Regions from separate parts of the Virgibacillus dakarensis genome, predicted to be linked through region 1. Evidence: predicted binding sites of a transcription regulator. Region 1 holds the regulator's gene; the other holds the start of a gene.
The links. The regulator Rex, encoded in region 1, represses fermentation and respiration genes when NADH is low (regulators of the CRP and FNR family bind a similar motif). The targets are predictions, from matches to a motif close to TTGTGAAATATTTCACAA.
Positions count from the first base shown of each region.

Region 2: the regulator Rex is predicted to act here: its motif matches at 2,032-2,049, upstream of CZ382_RS06625 (cytochrome c oxidase subunit 2A).

Region 1 covers NZ_LT732554.1:2,542,030-2,545,778, forward strand. Annotated here, with positions in the region: gene CZ382_RS21690 (ABC-F family ATP-binding cassette domain-containing protein) at 1-953, opposite strand, end outside; gene moaC (cyclic pyranopterin monophosphate synthase MoaC) at 1,095-1,589, shown strand; gene CZ382_RS21700 (redox-sensing transcriptional repressor Rex) at 1,592-2,221, shown strand; gene CZ382_RS21705 (DUF2268 domain-containing protein) at 2,410-3,234, shown strand; gene CZ382_RS21710 (hypothetical protein) at 3,338-3,610, opposite strand.
Region 2 covers NZ_LT732553.1:1,322,845-1,326,593, forward strand. Annotated here, with positions in the region: gene CZ382_RS06610 (cold-shock protein) at 44-244, shown strand; gene CZ382_RS06615 (isoprenylcysteine carboxyl methyltransferase family protein) at 314-823, opposite strand; gene CZ382_RS06620 (type III polyketide synthase) at 820-1,908, opposite strand; gene CZ382_RS06625 (cytochrome c oxidase subunit 2A) at 2,118-2,264, shown strand; gene CZ382_RS06630 (cupredoxin domain-containing protein) at 2,298-2,801, shown strand; gene CZ382_RS06635 (b(o/a)3-type cytochrome-c oxidase subunit 1) at 2,801-3,749, shown strand, end outside.

The sequences.
Region 1 (3,749 bases):
GAAAAGGATGCAGATGATTCCTCGCCAGCCGGTTTATCGAGTTTATCCATTTTTTCTAGCTGTTTTCGTCTTGACTGGGCACGCTTTGTTGTAGATGCGCGAACGATGTTTTTTTGAATAAATTCTTCCATTCGTTTCATCTCTACCTGCTGTTTTTCAAACTCTTTCATTTCCTGTTCAAAATTTAGTGCCTTTTGTTCAAGAAATTTACTGTATGTGCCGTAATACTTTTTCGTTCTGTGATAGGAAATCTCGTACACAATCGTAACGGTTTTGTCCAAAAAATACCGGTCATGGGAAACGATTGTAACGGCACCTGGATAATTTACTAAGTAATTTTCCAACCATGAAAGTGTCTCGATATCCAGGTGGTTCGTCGGTTCGTCCAAGATTAGCAAGTCGGGCTTTTTCAATAATAGTTTTCCCAAGGCCAGGCGAGTTTTCTGACCGCCACTTAGTTCATTAATCGGTGTACCGTAATCATAATCCTGAAAATGGAGTCCTGTCAGGACGCCCTTGATATCAGCTTCATAACGATACCCGCCACCAGCTTCAAATGCTTGCTGTTTCTTATCATAATCGTGCAGGAGCTGTTCATAGTTGGCTTTTGTTAAGGAAGCAGCTTGCTCCATTTCCGTTTCCAACAAACGCAAATCTTTTTCCTGATCAAGCAAGTGCTGAAAGACAGCAAGCATTTCTTCCCAAATGGTTTTATCTGATTTAAGGCCAGTGTGCTGGGACAAATAGCCAATGGAAAGATCCTTTGGTTTATGCATGTCACCTTCATCATAGCTAAGCTCCCCAGCCATTATTTTGAGCAGGGTCGATTTACCAGCACCGTTTCGGCCGACAATAGCAATCCGGTCTTTTTCTTTTATTTCCAGTTTTATATTCGATAGTATTTGTTCCGCACCAAAGGATTTGGAGATCCCGTTTAATTGCATGATAATCATTTCGTTCACCTCATCCACATAAGTGTATCGCATTCTTAATTGGGCTCGCAATATAATTTGTGAATAAAATCACGACTTATTGGATTTTTTCTGATAAACTAAGAGATATACGGAACGTAAAAGTGAAATGGAGATGAGCATATGGCAAATTTCACACACTTTAATGAAGAGGGACGGGCTCGGATGGTTGATATTAGTGAAAAAAAGGAAACAGATCGAACCGCCCTTGCAACATCCAGTATTAAAGTCTCAGAAGAAATTTACCAAAAAATTAGTAGTAATCAAATAAAAAAAGGTGACGTGCTTGCAGTTGCACAGGTTGCCGGGATTATGGCTGCCAAGAAAACTTCTGAATGGATTCCAATGTGCCATCCATTACAATTAAAAGGAATAGATATTTCGTTTGACTGGCAGGTTTCGGCTGATACGTATGTATTACATATAGAGGTATTTGTTAAGACAAAAGGCAGTACAGGTGTTGAAATGGAAGCATTAACGGCAGCTTCAGCGACTGCACTTACAATCTATGACATGTGTAAGGCAATTGATAAAGGAATGGTAATCGGGGAAACCTATCTACTGGAGAAAAAGGGCGGAAAATCAGGTGATTACTATCGGAAAGGGAAGGAGGAGTAATCGTGGATCAGAATAAAATTCCACAAGCTACCGCAAAAAGACTGCCGCTATATTATCGATTTTTAAATAATTTGCATTATCAGGGGAAAAGGCGAGTCTCATCCAAAGAATTGAGTGAGGCTGTTAAGGTGGACTCGGCAACGATAAGGCGCGATTTCAGCTATTTTGGGGCATTGGGGAAAAAGGGCTATGGTTACAACGTCGAATATTTACTTGGTTTTTTCCGGAAAACATTGGATCAGGATGAAGTGACCAAGGTTGCGCTGATCGGTGTTGGAAATCTTGGTACTGCATTTTTACATTATAATTTTATGAAAAACAATAATACAAAAATAGTAATGGCGTTTGATACGAATGCGGATAAGATAGGGACAGAAATTGGCGGTGTTCCAATTTACCATATTGATGAGTTGGAGGAAAAAATAGCTGGCGTTCAAGTTGCGATCTTAACGGTACCGGCAACTGAAGCAGACGGGATCACCGAAAGGCTTGTCGATCAAGGTATTGCAGGTATCCTTAATTTTACGCCGGCACGGATATCCGTTCCAGACAATATTCGCGTTCATCATATTGATTTAGCTGTAGAATTACAGGCGCTGGTTTACTTCTTAAAACATTATCCATTAGATTAGGTTTTAGTTTGGGAAGGATGCAAATATAAGCGTTTAAAGGTTTTCTGTTAAGCAGGAAGCCTTTTTTACGTTTTAAAAAATTATACGGCATAGTTCTCAAATAGAAGTTTTACTATTTCCTCAACAAATTGCTTCCGCTAACATACTGTATAGTGATCGTTATTTATTCGGGAAAAGGATTGAAGTAAATGGCAGTTGTGGAAACGGATAAATGGCTGAAGGATTATATCAAGAAGAAGGGGAAATTACGGGTGGAGCAGCGACGGCAGCAAAAGGAGCAAATATGCGAGAAGTTAATCCCTTATTTTCAGGATGCTTCTTCCGCTGATATCCATCAACATTTGCTTTACCACGGTCTTTTTTTACCGGGCTCACAGGATAAGGAATTAATTGAATCTTTAATCCATAGCAATTGCTGGAATATCATAGAAGAGGGGTTTGCCAAATTAAAAAAGGAATGGGATGGGCCGGATGTTCCCGTTTTTATATTCCCTTCTGATTTGCAAAACAAAAAATTGCAGGCTGACTTTAATGGGTTGTCCGGCTTGTCCTATCAAGACAAGGTTTTCCTGTTTGCTGCCGGGAACAATACGAAAGAAGAACTGCAAAAACTTCTCACCCACGAATATAATCATGTATGCCGACTTCATTATCTTGATAAACGGGAAGACAAGATTGAACTGCTGGATTCCATTGTTCTGGAAGGTTTAGCGGAAATGGCAGTGCAGGAACGCCTAGGTAAGGATCACTTAGCTAAATGGGCATCCATATATGACGCTAATACTGCACAGAAATATTTTAAAAGATGGTTAAAACCAAATTTAACATTGCCGAAAAAAGACCGGCGGCACCATGACCTATTGTATGGAGAAGGTTTTATTCCCAGATGGGCTGGATACAATGTCGGATTTCATATCGTGTCATCGTATATGAAAAATAAACAAAAACGGATAAAAGGAACATTACATGTCCCTGCAGAAACTATTTATGCGGATTCGGATTTTTCAAGCTAAGCAAAAAGCCTGCTTAGGCACAGGCTTTTTGCAATGCTGAAAAGGGTGAAGGGATAATATATACATCTTCCAGCCGCAGCATGTGGTAAGGAATGTTCAGGTTTTACCAAAAGAATAATGGTGATAAGGCTGCAATAGCTGCTAGGGCGATTCCTGCACCAAAACCCCATCCCCATCCCCAGCCGCCATATCCACCGTATCCACCATACCCATAACCGAACCCGCCAAGATTTCGGTTTCCCATTGGACGAAGGTAGACATGTGAATTACTGACGCGTGAAACGACCCCATGATGTACACGGCCATCTCTTGTTCTGATTCTGACAGGACGTCCAACGCATCTTAAACACTGATGATAATAAGGATTCACTGACATCCTACATTTACTCCTTTCCCATTGAATCAAATATAATGGTTTTTTTAAGGGTGATGTTAGTTGACGTAAAAGTAAAAGCGAGCGAGAAATTTTGCTGCTGTAGTAATACCTTATGTCAGTAAACCCCTTCTGATTGGAC
Region 2 (3,749 bases), on a different contig from region 1:
TATGCATGCTTTTGCGTGAAAGTTTTAGGGAGGATTTAATACAATGGAAAACGGAGTAGTAAAATGGTTCAACGCGGAAAAGGGTTATGGATTCATTCAAATCGAGGATGGAAACGATGTATTTGTACATTATTCCGCAATTCAAGAAGAAGGTTTCAAAACACTTGAAGAAGGACAAGAAGTGTCGTTTGAAATTGTTGAAGGTGAACGTGGCCCGCAAGCAGCTAATGTAGTAAAAAAATAATTTAACGAATATACTAAAGCGGTAATCACACTGGATTACCGCCTTTTGCGTTTTATTAAGGTTGTATTCTCACGTCGCTTTTGTCAATGCCCTCTCTTCGTTTGGTATCCGTAATTTTAACAGCCCAAGGTGCAGGAGCGGGAACAGGATTGCGGTAAAATAAGCACCGACTAAAAGCGGAATGACAAACAGTTCCACTAACACAATCAAGTAATTTGAATGCTTCATATATTTATAAGGCCCCTTCTTAATAAGTGATACACCAGGCAGTACAATTATTTTTGTATTCCAAAACCTGCCTAACGTATGGATGCACCAAAACCTGCCTAGCTGGGCAGCGATAAAGATCGTGAACAAAAAGTAATTTAATTGCCGCTCTGCAGTATCATTTGCTGAGGCCTCAAAAATAACAGCAAGAAAAAACAACACGTGGAGCATAATGAACCATTTGTAATGTTTTTTTCCTTTCTCAATTCCCCCTCGCGCCTTCATCCATTTCTCATTACTTTTTGCGATAAACAGCTCTGCCAACCGCTGACAGATTATTACACCAATTAATAAGCCCATCCATGTCGTCATTTGTTCCACTCCAATAATAATAGTTCTGAACTAAACCCCGGTCCCAATGCAGATACTATACTCTGCTCTTTTTCCTTGACCGTTTCTTTCATCCATTCAAGTAACACATAAATCACCGTGGCCGAGGACATATTTCCGTGGTTTCGTAACACTTGATACGAATGCTCCAGTTTTTCCGCAGTAATATGTAATGTCCCCTCCATCGCCTGTAACACTTTCTTTCCACCTGGATGAACGATAAACGAGTGAATCGATTTTTCTGTTAAATTAACGTTTTGCAAAAATGTATTGATATGGTCTTTCCAAAGTGTCCGGACAAGATTGGGGATACTTTTGGAAAAGACAACTTCCAGCCCATTGTTGGTAATATCCCAGCCCATCACAGGGAGACTGTTTTTCTTTGTAAACGAACTTGTACGTTTTATTTTAGGTAAGACTTTTGTTCGGTAAAAACGATAGGAAGAATGATTGCCACACATCAATACAGCACCGATTCCATCACCAAATAATGCACTGCCAACCAGATTGCTCTTTTTATGATCATCTTTTTGAAATGTTAAACTGCATAATTCTGCGCATACAACCAGTACTGTTTTGTCAGGGTGTCCCTCGAGAAAATCATATGCCCGGGATAACCCGATTGCTCCCCCCGCACAACCAAGACCCCACAATGGCATTCGCCTCACATCTTCCCGAAACGGGCGTTTATTGAACAAGTGCGCATCAAGTGATGGTGTAGCAATACCGGTGCTTGAAACAAAGATTATCATGTCGATTGCTTCATATGAAACAGCTTTGTTCAAAAATTGCTGATTTAGAAGACAATGATCAATGGCCTCAAGTGCATATTGACAGGCATACATTTGATATAAATTATTTTTTTCCTGAAATGTATGGCTTTCTTTAAACCAATCTTTCGCTACCGCAAATTGCCGTTTCGTTATTGCAGCATGATCAAAAACCGGCAGTAGTCTTACTAACTGTTTTTCTGTGTATGGGAATAACTCACCTACCAGTCCCTTTATCTCCTGTTGGGTGATTTCGTAGTTGGGAATACCGACACCTGCTGAACAAATGTATGTCATATAATCACCTTTTTAAAGATAGTCTGTGTTATTTGATGATATTTATGACAAATCCGCTCCATGACCATAAGGAATTGAATTTTTTTCTAGCAAAGGATGTCAAAATTGTGACTTTTGGTTTATTTGTGAGGTTTGTCACAGTTTACCTATTCAGATTAAGTAGAATGAAAACAAAAGACAGCTATTATTGCTGAAAAGGAGGGAATGAGATGGCCGGTTTGCCAAAGAAAACAGATGAATCGAGTACACAAAAGAAAAATCCAGAGTTAAAAGGTACCTTTATATCTGTCATGTTGCTAGGTGTGTTTATTATTGTTAGTTGGGCAGGTGTGTATGCATTATTTATGTCCAGATAAGTTTTGAACACACATTTGAAAGGAGTATCAATTATGCATTTACACAAATATGAAAAGATCTGGTTATTATTTGGAATTGGTTCATTAATTGTCTTTTTAGTCGTAATTGGAGTCGGTGCTTTTTATAAAGGAACACATCCGCAAAGCCATATGATGACGATTGATCCCGAAAACATCGAAGCAAATGAAGCCTTCCAGCCGGATAACCTCGGACTGACAAAGGTTGATGATAAGCAATACATTGTGAATGTTGCTGCTTCCGCGTTTAATTATGATTTGGGAAAAAATGATGATGGGTCACTGGTTAAGAAGTTAAGTATCCCCAAAGGTTCTACTGTTTTATTTCAAGTAACCTCAAAAGATGTTGTTCACGGTTTCTCATTAGCTGGAACAAATGTCAATATGATGGTCGAACCTGGTTATATAAGCAGCTATGAAACGATCTTGGAGGAGCCCGGAGAATACACCTTATTATGCAATGAGTATTGTGGGACAGGGCACCATCTTATGGGAGCGATTGTGGAGGTGACAGAATAATGTTAAGTGAAACATTACAATTAACGAAAGCGAATAAAAAACTTTCGCTGGCTTTTATTGCTGTAGCATTTATTTCTTTATTAATCGGTGGTTTGATGGGACTTCTGCAAACGCTGGTCAGATCCGGCACCTTGACCCTTCCGTGGGGAATCGATTATTATCAGATATTAACCGTTCACGGGGTTATTCTCGGTTTAGTCCTGACAACGTACTTTATTATTGGGTTTCAATATGCATTAATGGGTAAAACAGTTGGAATGACCGTAAAGGAACGGAAAATTGCCTGGCTCGGCTTTTGGGTGATGCTTGTCGGGACAATTATGACTGCAACAACTATTTTATTAGGAAAAGCGAATGTACTTTATACCTTTTATGCCCCACTTAAGGCACATCCCGTTTTTTACATTGGTTTGGCGCTGGTCATTATCGGCAGCTGGGTCGCCTGCTTTGTTAATTTTCATCAGTTGTATCGATGGAAAAAAGTGCATAAAGGGGTAAAATCACCACTATTAGCATTTATGGTTGTAGCAAACATGATATTATGGTTAATCGCAACGCTTGGTGTTGCTGCTACCGTACTTGTCCAATTCATTCCATGGTCATTAGGCTATGCAGAGACAATTAACGTACTAGTCAGCCGGACTTTATTCTGGTATTTTGGCCATCCATTAGTCTATTTTTGGCTGCTGCCGGCATACATGGCATGGTATGCGATTATCCCAAAAATTATCGGTGGTAAAATATTCAGTGATTCACTTGCCCGTTTAGCGTTTGTTTTATTTATCATGTTCTCGATTCCGGTTGGATTTCACCATCAGCTAACAGAACCGGGAATTGATCCAACATGGAAATTCATTCAAGTTGTATTAACATTTATGGTCATCATCCCATCATTATTAACGGCGTTTTCGTTGTTTGCCACATTTGAAATAACCGGAAGAAAAAAAG